Hydrogenovibrio crunogenus: one gene and its partner. The main gene of each other region encodes a partner of the protein of the gene in region 2 in a complex. Links are inferred from orthologs where the notes say so. Each region holds a gene or a part of one and is shown on either strand. Other genes may lie near its edges. The genes, in order: trxB and trxA.

Region 1 (11,816 bases), 660 kb from region 2 along the record:
AGCCACTAACTTATAAGTCTCGGCATCGGACTGAAAAGCGATTTTTAAATTACCAAACTCTTCTTCAATATGATGAATGGTCAGGTTTTCAGGTAATTCGATCGTATTTTCACTCATAAGAACCTCTATGCATTTAGGTGAGGTGTTTTACAAAACACGATTAATGACGGATAGCAATTTTTCTGGGCTGAATGGTTTTACAATCCATCCCGTCGCTCCTGCTTCTTTCCCTTTTGTTTTCATGTCTCCGGACGATTCGGTTGTTAAACATAAAATAGGAGTGAATTTGTAGTTCGGTAGAGTAGTACGAACGGCTTGAATGAGTTCGATGCCATTCATATTAGGCATGTTAATATCGGTTACGATTAAGTCAAACTGTTCTTTTTTAGCAATATCTAATGCCATTGCTCCATCTTCCGCTTCTGTCACATCGTGACCGGCAGATTTTAGTGACATACTCACCATTTGGCGCATTGACTTTGAATCGTCTACTGCAAGAATTTTGGACATTGTTACCCTCTCACTATCTCTTTAAAACTTAAATTAAATTTGTCGTCATTATACAATTATTCGTCAATATTCAGGCTTTTTTTGATTTCACTTAAGATGCCTGATGAGACGAGTTCGTCAACATGCAATACGATGACCATTTTATCTGTTACTGTCGCAAGGCCTTTTACATACTCGGTATGAATCGTGCCATTGATTTCTGGTGAGGCCTGTAGGCTGCTTAAGTCAATGGCATGCACATCAGATACGCCATCTACGACAACTCCGATAATTTTTTGCGTGTTGGATGACGCGTCGGTCGCACGTAAAATAATGACAACCGTGCTTTCGTCATAGGTAATGTCTTGAAGTCCAAATCGAATTCTTAGGTCGACAACAGGAACCACTGCGCCCCGCAGGTTGATGACACCTTTGACGTAATCTGGTGCATTTGGAATGGTGGTGGTGCGCTCCCAGCCTTTGATTTCTTGTACTCTCAAAATATCAACGCCGTATTCTTCGCCGCCAAGGATAAAGCTTAAGATTTGATCATCTGAGCCTTCATTCTGCTCAATTTGCTCTTGAATCGCCTCCACTTCAGCACTCATCTATTCAGCCCCACAGTTATAATATTCAGTATGTTCATTAATATTTGCATTAAGTTACCTTATTTACTCTAAAACGTCTAGTTTAATCCAGTCTATTTTTGGATATTTTATTTAAAAAATAGACGTAAAATTAAGTACCGATAAGCAATTAATTAGCCAAATAGGTTGATTAAATATGAATGTCAATTAAAGCGACTTTTTCTGCTTGTGTGGTATTGGTCGGTTTTTCTTTTGACATCATTATGTGCTTTAAAGGAATCAACGCTTCATGAAATTGCTCTTTTAACTTAGGCAGTTTGTCAGAGACAGTGTTTTCTAAGGTTGTATTGTCCGCCCAGAGCATGATTGAAACCACATCTTCTTGAATCACCAATTTGCTTGAAAGCTCGCCAGCAGGAAGCTGTAAATTCATAATTACTTCCCAAAGAGGCGGTGTCGCTTTCTTTTGCTTTCGAATATCAATCGAAATCTCTTGTAAATGATCGTTGGGTGCGAGAGGCAATTGAATGTTCGTCAAGTGAGCGCTTTCGATGGTTTGTAATTGTTGCAGTGTTAAGCGGTTTAAGGTTTGATTGAGAAGAGTTGACAGTCTGCTCAGTTCCGGTTGTTTGTTTGAAGGGGTTTGATTCACCATTTGAAGCAGTTGCAAGAGTTTGGCTTTAAAGTCGCCAGGATGTGGTTTGCCGGATTTTGACAAACTGCTTTCTAGGAAAAGACCACTTGATAGGAGTTGTCTTTTCAATTCTTTGGCTGAAGTTTGGGCGCTGGGTTTGAATAATTGTTCCAGTAAAGATGAAAGCTGTGATTGTATGGCTGAAGGTAACAACCCCGTATTCGTTAATGAGGTTAATTGTTGTACTCCTTGTGCAATCGGGATTTGATTAGGCAGCAATTGGCGAAAGGCTGACTGCATCAAAGCCTGATTTTTTGCGGCAGTGTCCACAGGTAAGGATTTCGGTTGGATTTGTAAAACAAGATTCGGTTGCGTTTGTGTGACCTTAACCGTTAAAGGTTTTCCTTCGGTTAACGGTTGTTGAGTGGTGGCGGTTAAAGGTTTGCCGGCTAAAGTAAAGTTAACCTGATTTCCATCCACTTTTGTAATATTAACAGTATAGGTACTGCCAATGGCGAGTTTTAACGCTTGTGCAGAGGTCGCATTTAGCGTTAAATTTGGAGAGGCCCCTGTTGGAGTAAGTGCCATAGCGTATCGGTCCGGTTATAATTGCGTTTCACAAAATTAAATAATAAACTGTAACCGTTAAGTGAAGCAATTATAATTATTGATAGCACAGTCGTGTTGATAATGGAAGGAAACCCCGGGTGAGTGAAAGAGAATTTGACTTTACAGAGCAAGATTTCACGAGAGTTAAGACACTTGTATATGACTTCGCAGGGATCGATTTAAACGATTCTAAGAAAAACTTAGTTTACAACCGGTTAGCGAAACGCATTCGTTTTTTGGAACTGAACTCCTTCAAACAGTATTTAAACTTTGTTGAAGAGCAGGGTGAGTCAGAATTCGTTCACCTGATTAACGCTATCACCACTAACTTAACCTTCTTTTTTAGAGAAGATCATCACTTTGAATACCTCGCAAATACCGTTATTCCGGCCATTATAGAGCGCAATAAAGGTAGTAAAAAAATTCGAATTTGGTCAGCAGGCTGCTCCACTGGCGAAGAACCTTACTCTTTAGCGATTGTATTAAAAGAGACTGTTCCTGCAGGATGGGATGCCCGTGTATTAGCGACAGACTTGGATACCAATGTTGTTGAAACGGGACGTACAGGTGTTTATAAAATGGATCGCCTGAAAGGCGTTTCCGAGGCACGCAAAAAACGTTGGTTTTTAAAGGGAAGTGGCTCGATGGAAGGGTATGTCAGGGTTAAACCTGAACTACAGCAGATTATTGACTTCGGCCAAATCAATTTAATGAATGAATGGCCAATCAAAGATGCCATAGATGTTATTTTTTGTCGAAATGTCGTGATTTATTTTGATAAAGAAACCCAAGCAAGGTTATTTGACCGCTATGCTAATTTACTGCCGGATAATGGGCATTTGTTTATTGGGCATTCGGAGTCACTTTATAAAGTCTGCGATCGGTTTGAGCTTCTTGGTCAAACGATTTATAAAAAAATAAGATAAACACACAAACGCTCTGCAAAAGAGTGTGATGAATGTAAAGAAGGGGGGAAGATGTCAAAGGTGAAGGTATTAATCGTTGATGATTCTGCTTTAGTTCGACAAATGTTACAAGAGATGTTGAAGTCAGACCCAGAGATTGAAGTGGTCGGCACGGCATCTGACCCTTATGATGCAAGAGAAAAAGTGAAGCAACTTCATCCGGATGTATTGACACTGGATGTCGAAATGCCTCGTATGGATGGCGTGACGTTTTTAAAAAATTTAATGCGATTGCATCCTTTGCCGGTGGTGATGATTTCGACCTTGACCGAGAAAGGGGCGGATATCACGTTTGAAGCACTTGATTTGGGCGCGGTTGACTTTGTTGCAAAACCTAAGATTGATTTACAACATACCTTTGAAGACTATACCGATGAAATCTGCCGCAAAGTAAAAACCGCTTCCAAGGTGTCCAAATGGCAGCTTGAAAGACAATATGCACGTTATGTCGCTAACAAGGAAAGCAAGCCCAAAGTGTTGTCCAAGCCTGGGTCTTTGGTTTCTAAAGTTGTTGAGAAATTTACAACGGATGCCATTGTTCCCAAAAAAGCCCCTTCGGATTTTTCCAAACCCTCACATAAAGTGATTGCGTTAGGGGCTTCAACCGGTGGTACAGAAGCCATTAAAGAAGTCTTGATGCGCTTGCCATCAACAACCCCTGCTATCGTTATTACACAGCACATTCCGGCGTCGTTTAGTTTGCCTTTTGCGCAACGAATGAATAGCATTTCAGAAATGGAAGTGACGCAGGCAGAGGATCGTCAACCTATTTTGGCGGGGCATGTTTATATTGCACCGGGCGATAAACATTTATTGGTTGAGCGGACATCTTCTGGCTATATCTGCCGTTTAAATGACGGCCCGCCAGTAAACCGTCACAAGCCGTCGGTAGATGTGATGTTTCGTACCGTTGTGCAAAGTGTTGGCAAAAATGCGGTCGGCGTGCTATTGACAGGAATGGGAGCCGATGGTGCTAAGGGAATGAAAGAGTTGCAAGAGATTGGTGTTCCGACGATTGCGCAAGATGAAAAAACCTGTGTTGTTTGGGGGATGCCTGGAGAGGCTGTTAAGCTCGGTGCGGCTGATTATGTTTTACCCTTGGGATCAATCCCTGAAAAAATTCTGTCACTCATTAAAAAATAATCTCGCCTTTGAGTTGAGTTGTTTAAATATCTTTGCGTTTAAGCTTCCTGTTTTTAGAGAGCTTAAACCCTTGCCTTATACGTGTGTTTAATGGAAACACATCCTAATCTTTCAATAAGTTTTATATAATGACTCAAACACTTTTTTATAGAATTTTCTTGGCATGTAATATGCTTTGTATATTCAAAATATTTTGATTGGGGAAAAGATACATGTTGCAGATTATGAAGCAATATTGGGGTGCTTGGCTAGTTACCATCGTAGGTGTCGGGCTGACGTTTGTTGAGATTCCATTTATTGGCGCCATTGTGGCGGTTTTGGTGTCGGTGACATGGACACTGACCGTGGCAAGAATTGCCAGGTTAGAAAAGCAGCCTCAGCAAGTTACGACCCCGTCAGTTGCTTCCCATGCAAACGACTTTGATGCCGAAGTGATTGATGATGCATTACAGGTCATCATGAATGATATTGATGCCGTCGTTGATCAAGAAGTGGAAGTTGTTCGTGGTGAGTTATTGCAGGTTAAGGAATTGGTTGCAGAAGCGATTGAAACCTTGAACAACAGTTTCTCTGGGTTGCACAGTCAAACGCAAGCTGAATATCAGCTGGTTGTTTCGTTACTGGATAATCTTGGTGGCAGCGGAGAAGGGATGAGTATCCAAAAATTCTCTTCTGAAATTAAAGAAGTCTTAAGCTATTTGATTTCACTGTTAAAAAGCTCCAGTCAACGCAGTAATGAAACTGTCGGTAAAATCGATGATATGGTCGAGCAGATTGAATCTATCTTTATTTTGCTGGAAGACGTCAAAGGGATTGCGGATCAAACCAACTTGCTGGCATTGAACGCGGCTATTGAAGCAGCCCGAGCAGGTGAAGCCGGGCGAGGCTTTGCAGTGGTTGCTGATGAAGTAAGAAAGCTGTCTTTGAATTCCAACTTACTGAATGAGCAGATTCGTAAGCAAGCGGAAAAAGCAAAACAAACGGTTGATCATGTCCGTCAGTTAGTCAGTGATACCGCTGCAAAAGATATGCAGGAAGCCAATACGTCTCAGGAACAGGTAACAGTACTTGTTACGGATCTTGAAGATATGAATAGTGGTATTTCTAATAAACTGGGGGATGTTTCAGGCATTATTTCTGAAATTGAAGTCAGTGTGTCCAATGCGATGCGTTCATTGCAATTTGAAGATATTGTTCGTCAGTTGGTTGAACAGGTTCTTAATCACCTTGAGAACTTAAGTGGTTTCTCTCACAAAATTAATCACTTTATCGAAGAAAGCAAAAATGATCCGGTGAAATCTGTCGCTGAACATAAGGCACGCTTAGAGAGTTTTAGAAACACCATTCACCAAGAGCGTGAAGAGATTGAATCGAAACGTATGAGACGAGTCTCTTCGGATTCAATGGAAGAAGGTGAGATTGATCTGTTCTAAATCCGTTGGTTGAACCCTAATATTAAAAAAGCCCCTTTATAGGGGCTTTTTATTTTAGAAAGAAAACAATGGCTTAAACCATATTTCCCATTTCGCTGTTCCAAAAGCTTCCAAAAAGTAAGCTGAAGAGGATACCTGTCCCAAAAACTATATACCAATAGCGTCTCATTTTTGCGGCATGTTGTGCCTCTTCTTCTGTTAAATCGGTCGGTTGGTCTTTGAAAAACACCACCATAAACCCAACCGCAGAAATAAACCCTGCAATGTTAGCAAGATAATGAATGCCGGTTACCATCGAACTGATGCCAAGAGCCAGTATAATGGAGTAGGTAATTAGGATGTTTTTCATGTAATGCCTCCGTCTAACGTAATCTTTGTGGATGAAATGGCATTTATTCTAGTAGGTTTTAAGGATAAATATGTATAAATTCTGTTTTTTTGTTCCGGAATCTCACGTTGAATCGGTTAAGTCGGCTGTATTTGAAGCTGGTGCGGGTCGTATCGGCGATTATGACTGTTGTAGTTGGCAAATAAAAGGGGAGGGGCAATTTCGAGCTTTACCGGGAAGTCAGCCTTATATTGGTGAACAGAATCAGTTGGAAAAGGTTGAAGAATATCGAGTGGAAATGGTGGTGGAACCTTCTAAAATGAAAGCGGTTTTGTCGGCGTTTTTTGATGCCCATCCTTATGAAGAGCCCGCGTTTGACGTGATGGCGGTAGTCGATATTCATACGGAGTTTTAAATAATAATAGCAGGGGGTGTCCAGAGATAAATTTTATCTATATGAATAGATGAATTTTATATTAGGAAAATGTAATGTTAGTGATTATACTAGCTGCAGTTGAGTCTTCAACTAATCCTCCCTTAGTATTAAATAATACAGCCCAAGTACATGGATGGTACTTGGGCTTTTTTATTTCTACTGATCCGTGTTTTTATCCACTTTGATCAATTCAATAGTAAATATCAGTGTTTCATTCGGTCCGATGACATCACCAGCGCCTTTTGATCCGTACCCTAAAGAAGGCGGTACATAAATTTCCCACTTAGCGCCGGGCTTCATTCTTTTAAGTGCTTCGCCCCAGCCCGTAATGACATCTCCCATTTGGAATTCAAGCGGAATCCCTCGGCTGTAAGAACTATCAAACTCTGTCCCGTCGATTAATGTTCCGCGATAATGTGCCGTGATTTTATCGTCTGCTGTTGGAGGGGTTCCTTTTCCTTCTTTGATCACTTTATATTGAAGGCCACTTTTGGTGACATGAACATCATCATTCTTTTTGTTTTGTTTCAGGAAAGCTTCACCTTTTTGAGCATTTTGTTCTGCTTGCTTTTTACGCGCTTCAGCTTGTTTTTGCATGACTTGTTCTTTTACTTGGTTAACGGCCTCTTGCATCTCTTTATCCGTTAAGCGTAGCTCGCGCTTTTGCATCACATCTTTCATACCCAAGACAAGCGCAGGAATATCAATGGTAACTCCCTGTTTTTCAAAGTTTTTAGCTAAATCTGTTCCCAGTGTGTAGCTTGCTTTCTGATCAACGGTTTCCAGTTTTGGGTCAGCTGCAAAAACATGCGTACCATAAAGAGCTGTGACAAGAAATGTTGCCAATATTGTTTTTTTCATATTATCCTCAAAAATTAACAGTGATAACTGTAGTAAGGCCTAAAACTAGCCAGGCCTGGCTAGTTTTAGAAGAGTGATCTATGTTGAAGGAAAGGGTTAGCCTTGCGCTTCAAGTTGATCCAAGAATTTTTCTGCGTCCAGTGCTGCCATACAGCCTGCGCCGGCTGAAGTGATGGCTTGTTTATAGACTTGGTCCATTACATCACCTGCAGCAAAGATACCAGGAATAGAGGTTTGTGTTGCATTACCTTGTAAACCACTTTGCACTTTCAAATAGCCGTGATCCATATCCAGTTGGCCATCGAAAATCCCTGTGTTAGGCGTGTGACCAATTGCGATAAAGACACCAGCCACATCAATTTCTTTGCTTTCGTTGGTTTGGTTGTTTTTGATGCGCAGTCCTGTAACGCCCATCTTATCGCCAAGCACTTCTTCTAAAGCGCTGTTGAACTCAATGTTGATGTTGCCGTTTTCGGCTTTTTCCAACAACTGTTTAGAAAGAATTTTTTCAGAGCTGAAAGAATCTCTGCGGTGGATAACCGTGACTTCTGAGGCAATATTTGAAAGATACAGTGCTTCTTCCACAGCCGTGTTTCCACCGCCGACGACGGCGACTTTCTGGTTACGGTAAAAGAATCCATCACACGTTGCGCAGGCGGAAACCCCTTTTCCTTTAAATGCTTCTTCTGATTCAAGCCCTAAGTATTTTGCTGAAGCGCCGGTTGCGATAATCAATGCGTCGCATGTGTATTCACCGGAATCACCTATTAATTTGAATGGACGTTGATTCAATTCCGCAGTGTGAATGTGGTCAAACAAGATTTCAGTTCCAAATCGTTCGGCATGCTTTTGCATGCGTACCATTAAGTCTGGTCCTGTTAATCCTTCAACATCTCCCGGCCAATTATCCACTTCAGTGGTGGTGGTAAGTTGCCCGCCTTGTTGCATCCCTGTTACCATCACAGGTTCCAGGTTAGCACGTGCTGCATAAACGGCTGCGGTATAACCAGCTGGTCCAGACCCGAGAATTAAGAGTTTACAATGCTTTGTTGACATAACATTCTGTCCTTTTTCTTGTTTGATCGTGTACCTGACTACTCAGTGTTCAGATAACGGTTTGAATTTTGGGTGTCATCAAGAGTGTTCTTAAAACACCGCGTTGCATTCTTTTAGTTGAGACACTTTAACTTGCCATTGTTGTGAAGACAAATACAATCCTGAATTGTCTGTCACTGTGCTCAGGAATAGAATGAACGGGTATTTTTGAAATATGCTAAAATTCTAGCAGTTTTTTATGGCGCTTTGCATAATTATATTTGCGAAGGAATAAGGATGATTGAATCATTATGACTGTCTTTTTAGACGGTTTTCTTTTATAAAAGATTCTATTAAATTTACTCAAAGAGTTGAATACACTAAGGTCTATAATTTAAATATGTCTTTTAAGCCCTCAAAACCTTCCTCAAGCACCCATGAAGCAGATCTGACTGAGGGGGGCGATCAGCCCAGATTTCATTGGGTCATTAAAGATGCTATTTTGCTTGCTTGTATTGGCCTGGCTTTTTTTCTGTTCATTGTACTGTTCAGCTACCACCCGGCAGATCCAGGGTTTGATACGGTCAACGAAGGGCAAGAGGTCAAGAACTACGGCGGTCAAACAGGTGCCTGGGTTTCTTCCTTTATTTTGTATCTTTTTGGTCTGTTTGGATTCTTAATCCCATTCGGACTGCTGTTTGCAGGAATGGTGACATTGAAAATTCGAGCGGGCTCAGAAATGGATTATGTGCATTTTGCTTTGAGCATGTTGGGGCTTTTGTTATTGATTATGGCCGGTTCAGGGCTTTCTTCACTCTATTTAGAACCTAACAATTTTCTGATCCACCTGCCATATTCTGGTGGTGGCGTGCTGGGATATGAAATCAGTAACGCTTTGGTAGATATGGTTGATTTATTGGGCGCCACATTGTTTTTGTTAGTGGTTTTCGCCATCGCCTTCAGTCTATTGACCAGCTTTTCCTGGATTACCATTATCGACTACAGTGGCATGATGATTTGGAAATTGATTAATGTACTGGTCGCGCAACTTAATAATTTTAAAAACGATCACGAGACTCAAAGTGCGGGTTTACCATCATCTCAGCGAAGAGAAGAAAAGTCGGCACCTGCAATCTTAACGACATCAACGTCAGAAGAATCCCAGGCTAAGCGCAAAACCAAAGTGCTTGAAGCGTTGGCAGAAAAAATGAAGTCCAAGAATAAACTCAAGAATGATTCAAGCGCAGTTGAAACCGAAGCCAAAGTTGAGCCACGTATCGCATTGGAACAAAAAGCACCCAATGCTGAAAAAGATAAATCAACACCCGATGTTAAAGTCGGTAAGCGGGCCGCTTCCAATAGCTTGGTTCCTGTTATGGAATCGGGAGAACTTCCGAGCGTAGAATTATTGAATCCGGTCCCTGAGTATGAAGAAGGGTTTTCGGAAGATGAATTGACCGCCTTGTCGTTACTGCTAGAGCAGCGTTTAAAAGAATTTGGCGTGACAGTAAAAGTGGAAGCGGTTCAGCCGGGGCCCGTGGTGACACGTTTTGAAGTGTTGCCCGCACCTGGAGTAAAAGTCAGCCAAATCAATAACTTGGCAAAAGATTTGGCGCGCGTTTTATCGGTTAAATCGGTGCGTGTCGTGGATGTCATTCCCGGGAAATCAGTGGTCGGTATCGAGATTCCGAATGATGAGCGAGAAGTGGTCAGTTTCCGAGAAGTGATTTCGTCTGATGAATTCCAAAAGTCGAAATCTCCGTTGACTGTTGCACTTGGAAAAGACATTGCCGGTAAAGCCGTGGTGGCTGATATTGCTAAGATGCCGCATCTGTTGGTGGCAGGGACAACCGGTTCCGGGAAGTCGGTCGGGGTCAACAGCATGATTCTAAGTTTGCTTTATAAAAGCACTCCGGAAGAAGTCCGCTTGATTATGGTTGATCCAAAAATGTTGGAATTATCGGTTTATGAAGACATTCCGCATTTGTTAACGCCAGTGGTGACGGATATGTCTGAAGCGGCGAATGCCTTGCGCTGGAGTGTCTATGAAATGGATCGCCGTTATCAATTGATGGCGAAGTTGGGTGTGCGTAACATTGCAGGCTATAACGCGAAAGTGAAAGCGGCAATTGATAAAGGGGAGCCTTTGATTGATCCGCTTTACCAGCAGCCAGCGAACTTTGGCCATGAGTTAGGCGAGCAACCTCCCACGTTAGAACCCTTACCGTATATTGTTGTGGTGGTCGACGAATTTGCCGATATGATTATGGTAGTCGGGAAAGAAGTCGAGCAATTGATTGCCCGTATTGCACAAAAAGCCCGTGCCGCCGGAATTCATTTGATTTTGGCGACTCAGCGCCCCTCGGTGAATGTGATTACCGGCTTGATTAAAGCGAATATTCCAACGCGTATTTCTTTTATGGTCAACACTAAAATTGATTCAAGAACCATTTTAGATCAGGGCGGCGCAGAGCAACTGCTTGGAATGGGGGATATGCTCTTTATGCCACCTGGAACAGGGAATCCTAAGCGTGTTCATGGCGCGTTTATGACGGACGAAGAAGTCCATGCTGTCGCGGAGTTTGTGAAATCACAAGGCGAGCCGCAATATTTGGAAAGCGTGACACAAGCCAATCAGATGGACAACAATAAAACGTTGGAAGAAGATGCCGAACAAGATATGCTTTACGATCAAGTGGTGGCATTCGTGATTGACAATCAACGCGTGTCAGTCTCGTTGGTTCAACGACAGTTTAAAATCGGTTATAACCGCGCGGCCAGAATCGTTGAAGCGATGGAATCCGCCGGGGTAGTGTCGCCAATGAAAGCGAATGGTAACCGAGATGTCCTCGCGCCTAAAGTATCGGATTAAAAAAACTTCGGCAGACACCCCCCATCAACCAAATTTTAGGAAACTTTATATGCTTTTGAAAGCACTGTTAAAACAGAGTATTTTACGCTTGAGTATGGCTTGCATGCTTATTGTACCCATCATCGTTTCTGCGAATGAGCGCGCGAAACTGTCGGATTTGAATGCATTTGTCGCTAATTTGGATACATTCAGTGCCAAGTTTGAACAAACCCAACCTGATGAAAGTTTGTTTGCCTTGAACCGCTCAACCGGTTATTTTGCCATGAAACGCCCAGGGCAATTACTCTGGGTCTATGAAAAACCTGAGCCTCAGAAAATTATTGCCGATGGTCGTAATGTCTGGGTCTATGATGTCGATTTGGATCAAGCAACCGTAAGAGCTTTAGCTAATGTGGAAGCCGATTTTCCGTTGAGTTGGTTGCTT
Region 2 (14,161 bases):
TGTACGTGACGTTACATCCGCATGAGAAACCGTAATTTCTTCATACTCAACTCCAGCATCTTCCAACGCGGCTTTCGCTTTCGCACAGAAAGGACAACCTGGCTTGGTAAAGATAGTCGCCACTTTCTTAGGTTGAGCGTTCGGATTGATGTATTTCAACATGGTATCCGCATCCGATACTTCGAATGGGTCACCAGGTACATTCGGCTCGATAAACATCTTTTCAACAACGCCGTCTTTCACCAGCATTGAATAACGCCATGAACGCTTACCAAATCCTAAGTCTGCTTTATCAACCAGCATGCCCATGCCTTCTGTAAACTCGCCATTCCCATCTGGAATCAAAGTCACATTCGTGGACTCTTGATCTTTTGCCCACTCATTCATAACAAACGTATCATTAACAGATAGACATACAATTTCATCTACACCGTTTTCAAAGAAAACCGGCGCAAGTTCGTTATAACGAGGTAAATGAGAAGATGAACACGTTGGCGTAAAGGCTCCCGGCAAAGAGAACACAACAACCGTGCGGCCTTTGAAAATATCATCACTTTTTACATTGACCCACTCATTGTTTTGACGTGTTGGCCAGACAACACTTGGAACAGCTTGACCTTCTTTGTTTTCTAATGCTTGAGACATACTTTTCTCCTTAGTTAAGGACTTAGCCGCTTTTAAAGTAAACGCTAAGTTTTTAAAAACAGTTAATGTTGAATACAAAGCCCATTCTATGTGAAAACATAAATAAGTAAAATTAATTGTTTTAACCAAAATGATAGCTTTTAACTATCATTAGTCATGAATGACGGTCAATCCCATTATTGCATAGGAGCAGATTGCAATTCACGCATAAACAATTCCAAGCTACCCGTTTCTTGGGCGTACTTCATAATCACCCCCAACAAAGCTTGATCTTCCTGCTTTGAAGCGATTCGTGCAGCCAGTTGAAACTCATGCCCTGTCACCTCGCCTGAAAAAGCATTGGCTTCCAATAAGGCTGCAAGCGCGCCAACATTCCCTAACAAACAAGCGGCTTGCAAAGGCTTGACCGATACCCCTTCTGCATCCTTAGCCACTTCTTGTTGAGGCGACACAAAATGCTCTTGGATCAATACCTTCATCATCCAGTAATTCATTTCAGGTGCTTCTTGGCTTTCCAAGACGTTCATAAAAATCTCATTGGGATCCATCTTATGCTTCTGAATCAGCGTCTGAACTGTTTTGGAAAAAGGATCACGTGTCTCTGGTTTTAAATCTAATAAATTCATGTCTTTTCTCTGTTAAATCTTGTTACTTATTATAACTACTACACTGTTTGACCAGCCGCAAACCCTGATGACCAGGCCCATTGAAAGTTATACCCCCCGAGATGACCTGTTACATCCAACACTTCACCAATAAAGTAAAGGCCGGGCACATTTTTGACTTCAAAATTCTTAGACGATACTTCATCGGTATCGACGCCCCCTAAAGTCACTTCTGCCTTGTCATAACCAGCAGTATCACTGGGATACAGTATCCAGTGTGTTATCTGTTGCGCAAAACGCTCAATTTCTTCGTTAGGTAAGTCAGCCAACTTGGTTGCAATCGGATACATTTCCAGCCAGGCCTGGGTAAATTTCTTCGTCCAGAATTGTTGAAGCCAACGTATTAATGACGCATTACTTTGCTTTAACTGCATCAACTCCGCCAGAACATCTACGTTTGGCAACAAGTTAATTTCAATGGCTTGACCCGGTTGCCAATAATTGGAAATCTGTAGCACGCCTGGCCCACTGATGCCCTGATGGGTAAACAGCAGGGCTTCTTCAAACGATTTTTCAGTCTGTTCATTGTAGGTACTGATTTTAACATCCAGCGCAATCCCACTCAGCTTTTGACAAAAGTCTCGCCATTTCCCTTTTAAAGTTAACGGCACTAACCCCGGTCGGACAGGCACTTGCCTTAAGCCAAACTGTTCTGCGACCTGATAACCAAAATTGCTGGCTTTAAGCTTGGGAAAAGACAGTGCACCAGTGGCAATCACCAACGATTGACATTCAATAAAGCACTCATTGGTTTCAATTCGAAATGCGGCTTCATCAGGCGTTTTAGGTGTTAATTTTGCAATAGACTTCACTGAGGTCTTTAATTGCAGGGTCACGCCCGCCCAATCACATTCGGTTTTCAAAATGTGAATTAAATCTCCAGCGCGATGGCAGCAAAACAACTTCCCAAGCTCCCGCTCCTCATATTCCAGCCCATGCCGATCAACCAAATCGATAAAATCCTGAGGCTGATAGCGGGCTAATGCACTTTTTACAAAGTGCGGATTTTGGCAAATAAACTCATTCGGCGTAACCACCTGATTGGTAAAATTACACTTCCCACCGCCGGAAATTCGAATTTTCGCCGCCGCTTTAGGGGCATGATCCAATACCCAGACCTTTCGTCCACGATAACCCGCAGTGGCAGCGCACATCAATCCCGATGCGCCGGCACCAATAATCAGCACATCCGTGGTATTCGTCTTCAACCGCATTCTCTAAATAAGTTCAAACGAAGCTTCTCGCTTATTGGCTTCACAGATCAAAGCATCCAATCCTTTTTGAGCGTCGGCTTCATACCCTTCCACCCCAAGTTCAATTGTCCGGTCACCTTGTTCTGAAATACTTGGCAAACTGAATAGACGCAAAGTCGGAAACTCGATTTCAAACGCCTCCATAAAGGTGACCCACTCTGATTCATGCCCATCAATCAATCGAATGGTTTTTTCCACTTTAGGTTCCAGTTTTAGATGCGGATAATATTGATTCAATACCCATTCCATCATCGGCTTAGCCATCATTGGAAACCCTGGCATAAAGTGGTGATGCCGAATTGAAAAGCCGGGTACTCGATTATAAAAATTAGGGATGATTGTCGCCCCCTTTGGATATTCCGCCATTCGAATACGTTGAGGATAAGCGTCTTCTCCAAACTGAGCTTCAATTTCTTTAACCCCTTCCGGGTGTCGCTCAATCGGTAGCCCTAATGCTTTTGCCGCTGCTTGGCGGGTTCTGTCATCCGGTGTCGCGCCAATTCCGCCAAATGAAAACACGATATCTCCCGATTCAAAACTGGCTTGGAGCGTATCCACCAAGAAACCGGGTTCATCTCCTACGATTTTGACCCACGCCAGCTCCAGCCCTCTGGGTCTTAATAAGGTATTGGCTTGGCTCAAGTGCTTATCTTGCCGCTTGCCTGACAACACTTCGTCTCCAATAATCAACAAACCGATTTTTTGATCCATGTTTTTCTCGTTTACCCTGCTTTCATTCAACAATGTTTATTCACCTGTTTCGCAGCATTTTTTCGTTTTGCGAAAGCGTCTATTTTTTCCGCCATGAGCTTAGAGTTAATAGGCTTGGTCATATAGTCATTCATACCCGCTTCATAACATTTCTCATCATCGCCAGCCATCGCATTAGCCGTCATTGCAATAATGGGAATGTCTGACAAAGGATTGTCCAGAGCTCTAATGGCACGCGTAGTCTCATACCCATCTTTCACCGGCATTTGACAATCCATTAAAATCAAATCATAGGGGGTTTGAGCCAGTGCCTCCAGAGCTTCTTGTCCATTGGCGGTGATATCAGCCTGATACCCCATTTTTTCTAACAGTGCGACCGCCACTTTTTGGTTAACCAGGTTATCCTCTACCAGCAAAATTTTAAATGATTCCATTCTGCAACGACTCCTAACAATCGCTATGTTTCTGTTTTTGTCACATTATAAACGTGATTCGCTTCCAGCACTTCCGGCGTCCAGCGCGCAAGTTCTGTTCGGATTTCTGTTAACAGCTTTTCTTTATTCGTCACAGGCAAGTGCGAGATAAACACCGGAGGTCGATAATCCAATTTTTCTAGGTCTAATTTGAGTGCACTAGGGTAATAATGCTTGGCTAATTCACTAAGCGCCTTATCCTTTTTCGAAAACTGACTATCCATAATCAACATATCGACGGAAGGTAAATTGTTTAAAGCACGCCAAAAATCATCGTTCTGAAAACAATCACCACTAAAGGCAAACGCTGCGTCCTCATTTCCGATCCAATATCCTGCTGTGGGTACAGAATGATAAGCAGGCAAAACCACCACCTGCTTATCTGCTAATGACAGGACATCGCCATATTTTACGATGTTTAACTGTACACAAGGGCTGTCATGTGATGGCAATACGGTAAAATCTGGCCAAATCACATCATTAAAAATATGATTTTTAAGCGCATCAACAGTATGGCTCAGCGCATAAACCTGAAGGGTTTGATGCGTGCTGCCAATAAGATTCTTCAGTAAGAAAGGCAGATGAGAAATATGATCTAAATGACTGTGTGTTAAAACAATCGCCTCGATTTGCTGCATCTCTTCATAAGTCAGAGATTCCACACCTGTTCCGGCATCCACCAACAATGTCTGGTCCACTAAAAACGCAGTGGTTCCTTGTCCTGGCGAAATGCCGCCACTACACCCTAAAATTCGTAACTGCATTCTCAGTAACCTGGATTATTATGAGCCATAATTTGACGCAATAGACGCCTTCTAACACAATTTACATTATAAATAATTTATGTCAAACTGAGCTACCGTTTTCAAAAGGTTTCCAATGAACGCCTCTTTACTCGAAAAGATTGAACAACTCAATCAAGTCGGCATCGCACTCTCAGCTGAAAGCGACACTCCCACGCTGTTACAACAAATATTAACCAGTGCCCAGACTTTAACGCATGCTGATGGAGGAACGCTATACCGCATAATCGATCAAAACATGCTCCATTTTGATGTGGTTCAGAATACCTCTCTTGGTATTCGGCTTGGCGGGAATCATTCTGAGCCGATTACGTTTTCAGCAATTCCCTTAACACTGTCCTCGGGTAACGAAAATCTAACAACCGTTTCCAGCTATGTCGCAATTAAGGGTGAAACGGTTAACCTGAAAGATATCTACACTGCACAGGACTTTGATTTCTCTGGCGCCTTAGCATTTGACCAGCAATTTCATTACCGCACACAATCGATGCTTACCATTCCTCTGAAGAACTTCGACCAAGACGTCATCGGTGTATTACAACTGGTCAATGCGACCGACAAAGAAGGGAAGGTTATCCCTTTCTCAAAGGAATCGGAAAGCTTAGCGCGATCTTTGGCTTCACAAGCCTCTGTCGCACTGACCAACCGTCAACTGATTAATGAACATAAGCAACTTTTTGAAGCCTTCAGCAAGATGGTTGCCGATGCGATTGATAAAAAATCTCCTTACACTGGTGAACACTGTCAAAGAGTTCCGGTAATTACTATGATGTTGGCGGAAGCAGCTTCCAATTCAAACCATCCTGATTTCAAAGATTTTCAGATGGATGAAAGTGATTTTTTTGAATTGGAAACCGCTGCCTGGCTCCATGATTGCGGCAAATTAACCACGCCTGAATACATTATGGATAAATCCACTAAACTTGAAACTGTATTCGACCGCATTGAGCTCATTAAAACCCGCTTAAATTTAAAAGCTTTTCAATCATTGGTCAAGCAACACAACATTCCTCTAGAAGAGATCAAAGCCTCGCAAAAAAAATATTATGAACTCTACCAACGGATCCAAGACATCAATATAGGCAAAGAGTTCTTCACAGAAGCATCCGCAACATTTTTAGAAACCGTTCAATCTGAAACTTTCCAAACACTGGAAGGTACTGAAAACCCCATGCTGAGCGAGAATGAATTTCTTAACCTCAATATTAGCCGAGGCACCCTCAATGATGAAGAGCGGACTATCATGCAGGATCACGCCGCTATGTCGATTCACATGTTGGATATTTTGCCTTTCCCTAAGGAATTACAGCGCGTATCCGAATACGCTGGCGGCCATCATGAAAGAATGGATGGTAAAGGCTACCCGAACCAACTGACACGAGAAGAACTTTCAATCCCTGCCAGAATCATGGGTATTGCCGATATTTTCGAGGCTTTATCTGCCGGCGACCGCCCTTATAAGAAAGCCAAGACCCTTTCTGAAAGCCTACGAATTTTAGGGTTCATGAAACAAGAAGGACACATAGACCCGGATTTATTCAACCTGTTCATTAGAGAAAAAGTCTATCTGACCTATGCCAAGGCTTACCTGACCCCCGAACAGATTGATGAAGTAGATCACAGTCAGATCCCTGGGTTTGAAGAAAGTTAATCCGAACGTCAAAAATAAAAAAGGCTCCTTTAAGGAGCCTTTTTAAAACACATCAAATCTTACTGAAAAGCCACTCTCACACCAATATGAAAACTGTCATCCACTTCATAGTTAGTGTTGTTGAATTCCATATTAAGTTTTCTATAACCGACATAACCAACCGCACTTGGCAAAATTCTCATTTCAACACGGGCATTGAATTCTGAAGCCGTATCAGCGTCTCCAGACGTGACAATAGCCGGCGCATAAAGGTATTCCATCGCAACCGCTGCTGGAATTTCAGTCGGCATCCAATAACGACCCAACCCACCGATCATCAGACCGTAACCATCTCGATTGTTTTTATCTTCATCAATATAAAACAACTTACCTTTTAAACCTAACTCAAGATTTTTATTTCCTAGCAAGCCTTTTCTAGCCAAACTTCCGTATATATCTAAAAAACGATCGCTTTTACTGTTAAACAGAAAATCCGCCCCCAGATTCGTCAATTCATGAGGGGTTTCACGCAAAGAATAAAGTCCAATATTCCCGGCATCATTAGACAGCGATAAATCCAGACCGGCATTCCCTTCAATCGCATAAGCCCCCATTGAAAGAGAACCCATCCCGACGATTAACATACATTTACGTAACTGCTTAAACAATTTCATACTTACTCTGCTCCTTTTTGCGCATTACTGATTCTTTCTACGGATTCTGAAATACCATCTCCAGTCTCCTGAACTTTATCGAAGGCTGATTGTGTCGACTCCAGACCTGAACTGATAATCTCCCGACTACCAAACCAATCAAACATAATGGCTAAGATGATGACCCCTGCGAGTATCAAAACAATTTTCATACAGATTCCTTATAAAAGATGACGATAGTAAGGGTAGTTTACCTAAACGATACTTTAAAATACATTTTATGGTGATTATTTTATGCGATTCCAACCATGAGAATATTGGAAACAGTCTTAAAAATCTTAATTTATTAAAAATGCTCTTTACAGCATCCCTTTTCCGCTTCGCCAATGTCGAATTGCAAAACGGGCTGGGTGCACGGCATGATACAAACTTTTTGGCATTACCTGCGCATTCCCCGATACCATCGCGCCAATGATTTCTGCTGCCAGAAACACAGACATCAAGCCGCGTGCACCATGCCCATTCGAAACATACAACCCAGGCTGATACTGCTGTTCAGCATAACGATACACCGCATGAGTATGAGACTGCTCAAAATAGGCCTTTTTCATCCATTCGAAATCAGGCACAGCTCCAATCACGGGCAGATGATCCGGCGTTGTGGGACGAAACCCCACTTTACCCGCTGTCACGGTAGAATCTGCCAACCATTCCGGCAAAGCTTCTTTTGCCAAACGCTGGTTCTCTACATGAGAGGCTTCAGACATTGTCGGCGACCGATCAGGGGCTTCAAAAGTTGCTCCACTGATTGCCGTGTAGGGCGATTGTGCGCCAAAATCACCACAAACAGAATAACCGCGATGCGTTACCGTTGTCTTTAACATGCCTTTCAAATCTTCTGGTTCAAAATGAGACACCTGCCCTTTTACTGGACGAATGGGTAAATTCAATTGATTGTTCAAAATTTCATTTAAAGCACCCGTCGCCACGACGACGACATCGGCTTGGTAAGCGGCACGGATTGTCGAAACTTGCCAGGCCTGGCTGTTTTGAGTTTTTAGTGGTTGCATGTCAACCACTGTTTCTTCCAGGTTTAAGTCAATCGCTTCGTGTGCCAAACACTGAGCCACCACCGAAGCCGGCTGAACCCAGCCAGCTTCTGGAAAAAAAAGCCCTTCATGATCGGTTTTTTGACCAATCAAATCACTGGCTTGTTCCGAGTTACACCAGTAGGCAAAAGACTCCGGCAAACCGACCCTTTGTAACGCTTCTTGTAAGCGTTGGTGCATGGTTTCAGTCATGGCCAATTGCATCAATCCATTTTGCTGACCCACAATATGGTTTGATTCAAACCAAGGCTTTAGCCAACGCAAACTGCTTTCGAAACCTTTCAAATAAAACTGACTGCGTAGATTCCAGTCTGCCGTCACCAAAGGGTGAATCGCACCGGCCAGATTACCGGAAGCTTGCTGCGAAACAACGGCTTCTTGCTCCAAGACCGTCACCGACAGTCCTTGAGTGGCTAACTGGTACGCCACCGTTGCACCGGCCAACCCGGCACCGATTACAATCGCTTTTTTGGGAGAAGGGTTGATATTTTTAGGTTTTTCGAACCAAGGCGTTTTGGAAGAAAATGGCCGTGGGTGCACGTAACGCCCAAAACACATTTCCCGCTTTTGCGCATAGCCAGGGGCTTTTTCAACTTCAAACCCATGTTTTTCCAGCCCTCTTCTCACTTCTCCCGCTGCGGTAAAAGTAGCATAGGTTGTGTGTTCATCACTCAAACGAGCCATCTGTAAAAACAATTCCGCTTGCCACATACCTGGATTCTTTCGCGGCGTAAACCCATCCAAAAACCAAGCATCCACTGGACCATCAAACTCCGGCAACCCCTTCATCAAATCGCCAAACCAAAGCGTTAATCTAATGCGCGGGTCAGACATGAACACATCATGCCAACCGGGTAAAGGAAGCGGATAAACATTTAATAACGCACTAGAAAGCTCTGTTAATTCTCCAAACACTTGATGCGCTTTTGCCAACTCAGATTGCGTCAATGGAAATTTTTCAAATGAAATAAAATGCAGATGCGCATCAGCTGGCGCTTTTTCCAACCAAAGCTGACAGGTTTTTAGAAAGTTCAGCCCCGCGCCAAACCCTGTTTCCATAATGCAAAACCGACTGTTAGGAGATAAGTCTTCAAATCGCGGGGCAAGCTGATTATGCTCCAAGAAAATATAATCCACTTCCGCTAACCCATCTAATCTGGAGTAATACACATCGTCAAACATGGTCGATACGGGCACACCTTCCTCAGACCAGGTAATTTGCGCACGCTCAAGCTTAGGTGTGAATTTTGAGCCGTTAGAACAAGCAGATGAAGTTGACATTAGACCTCGATATTCTTCAATTTAAGGTGCTTAGTCGCTCTCACGACCCAGTTCAATTTTCTGGCTGGCAACGCGTTCTGCCTGTTGCGGATCATGCGTTACCCAAACGGCACACGCCTGATGTTCAGATAAATACTCTAAAATCAACGCTTCGACCGCTAAGGTGGATTGGGGGTCAAGATTCGCTGTAATTTCATCCAACAACAAAACCTGTGGCTTTTCAATCAACCCTCGAATCAGTGCCAAGCGTTGCTTTTCCCCACTGGAAAGCTTATCAACCGACTGCCTTAAAATACTGGCAGGCAAAGACAGTTTTTCGATTGCTGAAGACCACCAGGCCTGGGTATTTTTTGGATTGCTTTCCGGAAAATGGGCCGCAACGGAATCTTCCCACCAAGCGGTTTCTGCGGGAAACCACATCACTTTTTTACGCCACTTGGTCGCTTTCCAGTCTGCTTGCTCTTTCTCATCCAAGAACACACGTCCTTCATGAGGGTCTAAATCGGCCAACGCGCGCAGCAAAACCGACTTTCCAGAACCTGAAACGCCGGAAACGACCAACACCTCATTAACCGCCAAGGAAAAAGAAACCGGATTTAAAAATGGACGTTTTGAAAGAGTATCGACTTGAAACATTTAACGCTTCTCAAGTTTGGCAAACGCCGCCACTAACCATTTCGTGCCGGCATGCGTAAAGTTGACTTGAACACGGGCATGGTCGCCCGCCCCTTCGGTTCCGAGCACCGTGCCTTCACCAAACTTTTGATGAAAAACATTTTCGCCAACAGAAAAGCCTGACTCGTTCGGTAATGCAAACCCTTGATTGGCAGAGGATGTTGTGTCGCCATAATGCTTAACCGAACCACTTAAACGTACCATTTGAACACAGTCATCCGGGATTTCTTTAATGAAGCGTGAAGGCAACGGATAAAATTCCGAGCCATGCATTCGACGTCGATTGGCAAAAGAAATCATTAACTGTTTTTCCGCTCGCGTTACCCCAACATAGGCCAGGCGACGTTCTTCTTCTAAACGATAAGGGTCTTCCTGTGATTGTTGAGAGGGAAAAAGCCCTTCCTCCAAGCCAATCATAAACACCAGCGGAAATTCAAGCCCTTTCGCCGCGTGTAACGTCATCAGCTGAACCGAAGATTCCCACTGGTCCGCTTGTTGTTCACCCGCTTCCAAAGCAGCTTGTGCCAAGAACTCCGCCAAGAGGTTTTCAAAATTAGGTTGATCAAACGCTTTGGTCATCACCGCCTCTTCCGGCGCAACGCCCTCCACGGTTTCATTATTTTGCGCCGGTTTAAACACACTCACGGCATTAATCAGCTCATCTAGGTTTTCAAGCCGGCTTTGACCTTGTTCAGAGGTGTCTTTTTCAAAATGCAATTGCAAGCCAGAACGTGAAATCACCTGAATAACCTGATCTTGTAAACTTAATTCGGCCGTGCTGTCTTTTAGCGACTCGATTAAAGATAAAAATCCATTTACGGCTGTTTTTGCGCGTGCGGTCAAACCATCCTGCGCCATTTGTGAAGCGGCTTGCCATAATGAAATTTCCTGCATGCGGGCCACTTCTCGAATCTGGTCGGCTGTTTTATTCCCGATTCCTCGCGGCGGATGATTATAAACCCGCTCAAAAGCGGCATCATCTTCGGTATTGACCAGTAAGCGTAAATACGCCAACACATCTTTTATTTCAGCACGATCATAGAAGCGTAGACCACCATACACGCGATATGGAATCTGTGCTTGCAACAGGGCTTGCTCCATCACACGAGATTGCGCATTGGAACGATACAAAACCGCAACTTCGGAACGACTCCCTCCTTGCTCACACCAACCTTCAATTTGGTTACACACATAACGGGCTTCGTCCAACTCATTGAAAGCTTCATAGATGCGAATCGGCTCACCTTCCTCACCGGCACTCCAAAGATTTTTCCCCATCCGGTCCTGGTTGAACGCAATCAGGCCATTAGCCGCTTTCAGAATCGTGCCGGTGGAACGATAGTTTTGCTCCAAACGAACGGTTTTGACGTCAGAAAAATCTTCATCAAAGCGACGAATGTTTTCAATTTTAGCCCCACGCCACCCATAAATCGACTGGTCGTCATCTCCGACAATGAATAATCGGCCACTGGCGCCGGCCAATACCCGAAGCCAAGCATATTGTAAGCTGTTGGTGTCTTGAAACTCGTCCACCAAAATATGCCGAAACCGCGCTTGGTAATGCGCCAATACTTGTGGATTTTTTAACCAAAGTTCATGCGCTCGCAATAAAAGTTCTGCAAAATCGACCAGGCCTGCCCGTTTACACTGCTCCTCATAGGCTTGATAAATTTGTACCATTTGACGCACATAAGGGTTATGACCCGGATCAATATGATGTGGACGTCGCCCTTCTTCCTTCTCACCATTAATAAAGGCTTGCACTTGCTTGTGAGGCCATTGCGCCTCATCCAGCTCTAACGCTTTTAACAGACGTTTAATCACTCGTTTCTGGTCATCCGAATCGAGAATCTGGAAACTCTGTGGTAGCCCGACTTCTTTATAATGGGTGCGTAGCAACCGGTAGGCGATGCCATGAAAAGTCCCCATCGTCATACCTTGTGATTGGTTGCCGATCAACGCCTCGACACGGCCACGCATTTCACTGGCGGCTTTATTGGTAAAAGTGACCGCCAGAATGTTGTAAGCGGAAAATCCCATTACCTGAGTCAACCAGGCAATGCGATGCACCAAAACCCGCGTTTTACCACTGCCAGCGCCTGCTAAAATCAACGCATGTTGATCGTCCACCGTCACGGCTTCACGTTGTGCATCATTTAAGTCGTTTAATATATGTGAAATATCCATTCAAACTTGAACCAAACTGTTATCGTTTTATTAGCGCATATCCTAAGGGATTTTATGATTTTGAGCATCTTTTATTCCTCTCTCGGCATCCTATTTTGCCAAGCAAGAGGCGGATAAAAGGCCGTTTCATCAAGCTCTAAGCGGCTTTATGTTATTTTTGACCGAAAAACAAAAACTATTTTCAAATTTTTCTTGCATTACGGGTAAAAACAATGTAATAATTATCGAAATTTCAAAAATTCAACGTTCACCATACAATGAACTGGGTGTTTGTCTACAAATTCCCTTCCATATTTCTAGGTGAAATATCTTATCTCGATTCTGGCTTCTTCCCATACGACTCCCTCAAACTTATTCGGGTATTCGTGTAGGCGTTAGAGTGAGAAAAACAAATTTTAAGGAGTTACTAGCTAATGAGTGACAACATGATCGCGACATCAGATGCAAATTTTGACAGTGAAGTACTACAGTCTGACCTTCCAGTATTAGTGGATTTCTGGGCTGAATGGTGTGGGCCTTGTAAAATGATTGCCCCAATCCTAGACGAAGTTGCAGGCGAATATGCTGGTAAAATCAAAGTCGCTAAACTAAACATTGATGAAAATCCAGCCACACCACCAAAGTATGGTGTGAGAGGCATCCCAACATTAGTGCTGTTTAAAAATGGTGAAGTCGATGCAACGCAAGTTGGCGCTTTATCAAAATCACAGTTGTGTGCTTTCTTAGACGGAAACCTATAATCTTCGTCCTTAAAGCATGGGGCGTCCTTTCCAAAGGACGCCATAAATCTAAATCATCCAATTCATTTCTCTAAAAAATCTCCAAACCCAATTCAATTAACTCAAAGACAGTTACAAATTTATGAATTTAAACGATCTCAAAAAAATGTCAGCCGCCGCTCTTTTAGACATCGCAGCTGAAAAAGGCCTAGAAAATCTAGCCCGACTAAAAAAACAAGACATTATCTTCGCCATCCTGAAAGCACATGCAAAAAGTGGGGAAGACATCTATGGTGAAGGCGTCTTAGAAATCCTGCCGGATGGGTTTGGGTTTCTGAGATCAGGAGATGGCTCTTACTTAGCTGGACCGGATGATTTATATGTCTCTCCAAGTCAAATCAGACGTTTTGGACTCCGTAAAGGGGACACCATTCAAGGAAAGATTCGCCCACCGAAGGACAGCGAGCGTTATTTTGCCCTGTTAAAAGTAGAGCGTATCAACTTTGAAGATCCAGATGTTGCGCGTAAGAAAATCGCATTTGAAAACCTAACCCCATTGCATGCCCAAGAACGCTTGAAAATGGAATTGGGCAATGGCAGTACCGAAGACATTACCACTCGAATCATAGACATCGCAGCGCCTTTTGGTAAGGGGCAACGTGGCTTGATTGTGGCACCGCCGAAATCCGGTAAAACGGTTATTCTGCAGCAAATCGCCCAATCGATTGCTGAAAACCACCCTGAAGCTTACTTAATTGTGCTGCTGATTGACGAGCGTCCAGAGGAAGTGACTGAAATGCAAAGAACCGTTAAAGGGGAAGTGATTTCGTCAACTTTCGATGAACCTGCGACACGTCACGTTCAGGTTGCTGAAATGGTCATCGAGAAAGCGAAGCGTTTGGTAGAGCACAAAACAGATGTGGTGATTTTACTGGATTCCATTACACGCCTGGCCCGAGCCTATAATACGGTTGTACCGTCTTCAGGGAAAATCTTGACCGGTGGGGTGGATGCCAATGCACTTCATCGCCCTAAACGCTTCTTTGGTGCCGCTCGAAACATCGAAGAAGGCGGTTCTCTCACCATTATCGCAACTGCACTGGTTGATACCGGATCGAAAATGGATGAAGTGATCTTTGAGGAATTCAAAGGAACAGGTAACATGGAGCTTCACTTGTCTCGTAGCATTGCGGAGAAACGTACTTTCCCTGCCATCAATATTGAGAAGTCGGGGACGCGTAAAGAAGAGCTACTCACCACACCGGATGAGTTACAAAACATCTGGATTTTGCGCCGTTTCTTACAAGGCTTAAACAATGAAGTTGAAGCAATTGAAACCTTAATTGATCAACTAAAA

Evidence for each region.
Region 1: the proteins of trxA (region 2) and trxB are in contact, whole or in part, in a crystal structure (PDB 1F6M), measured with the Escherichia coli proteins. The link is inferred for Hydrogenovibrio crunogenus from one-to-one orthologs.

What each region holds. Positions count from the first base shown.
Region 1 is NZ_CP032096.1:793,081-804,896, forward strand. What follows is about bases 6,562-9,421. They hold trxB (thioredoxin-disulfide reductase), read right to left. Parts: upstream 8,542-9,421; coding sequence 7,582-8,541; downstream 6,562-7,581. Other genes in these bases: GHNINEIG_RS03760 (NGG1p interacting factor NIF3), read left to right, coding at 6,562-6,603; GHNINEIG_RS03765 (FKBP-type peptidyl-prolyl cis-trans isomerase), read right to left, coding at 6,781-7,485; GHNINEIG_RS11815 (DNA translocase FtsK), read left to right, coding at 8,921-9,421. Outside these bases: GHNINEIG_RS03720 (STAS domain-containing protein), read right to left, coding at 1-117; GHNINEIG_RS03725 (response regulator), read right to left, coding at 148-510; GHNINEIG_RS03730 (chemotaxis protein CheW), read right to left, coding at 567-1,097; GHNINEIG_RS03735 (hypothetical protein), read right to left, coding at 1,267-2,298; GHNINEIG_RS03740 (CheR family methyltransferase), read left to right, coding at 2,418-3,245; GHNINEIG_RS03745 (protein-glutamate methylesterase/protein-glutamine glutaminase), read left to right, coding at 3,297-4,427; GHNINEIG_RS11810 (methyl-accepting chemotaxis protein), read left to right, coding at 4,640-5,860; GHNINEIG_RS03755 (hypothetical protein), read right to left, coding at 5,934-6,209; more of GHNINEIG_RS03760, read left to right, coding at 6,280-6,561; more of GHNINEIG_RS11815, read left to right, coding at 9,422-11,392; outer membrane lipoprotein chaperone LolA, read left to right, coding at 11,442-11,816.
Region 2 is NZ_CP032096.1:141,353-155,513, reverse strand. What follows is about bases 11,303-14,161. They hold trxA (thioredoxin TrxA), read left to right. Parts: upstream 11,303-12,498; coding sequence 12,499-12,825; downstream 12,826-14,161. Other genes in these bases: rho (transcription termination factor Rho), read left to right, coding at 12,947-14,161; uvrD (DNA helicase II), read right to left, coding at 11,303-12,085. Also shown: GHNINEIG_RS00640 (glutathione peroxidase), read right to left, coding at 1-645; GHNINEIG_RS00635 (hypothetical protein), read right to left, coding at 822-1,271; GHNINEIG_RS00630 (BaiN/RdsA family NAD(P)/FAD-dependent oxidoreductase), read right to left, coding at 1,310-2,524; GHNINEIG_RS00625 (competence/damage-inducible protein A), read right to left, coding at 2,528-3,274; GHNINEIG_RS00620 (response regulator), read right to left, coding at 3,301-3,708; GHNINEIG_RS00615 (MBL fold metallo-hydrolase), read right to left, coding at 3,732-4,511; GHNINEIG_RS00610 (HD family phosphohydrolase), read left to right, coding at 4,627-6,201; GHNINEIG_RS00605 (YfaZ family outer membrane protein), read right to left, coding at 6,261-6,854; GHNINEIG_RS00600 (hypothetical protein), read right to left, coding at 6,857-7,045; bifunctional tRNA (5-methylaminomethyl-2-thiouridine)(34)-methyltransferase MnmD/FAD-dependent 5-carboxymethylaminomethyl-2-thiouridine(34) oxidoreductase MnmC, read right to left, coding at 7,193-9,223; GHNINEIG_RS00590 (ABC transporter ATP-binding protein), read right to left, coding at 9,254-9,859; more of uvrD, read right to left, coding at 9,860-11,302. UniProt on the Escherichia coli protein: Participates in various redox reactions through the reversible oxidation of its active center dithiol to a disulfide and catalyzes dithiol-disulfide exchange reactions.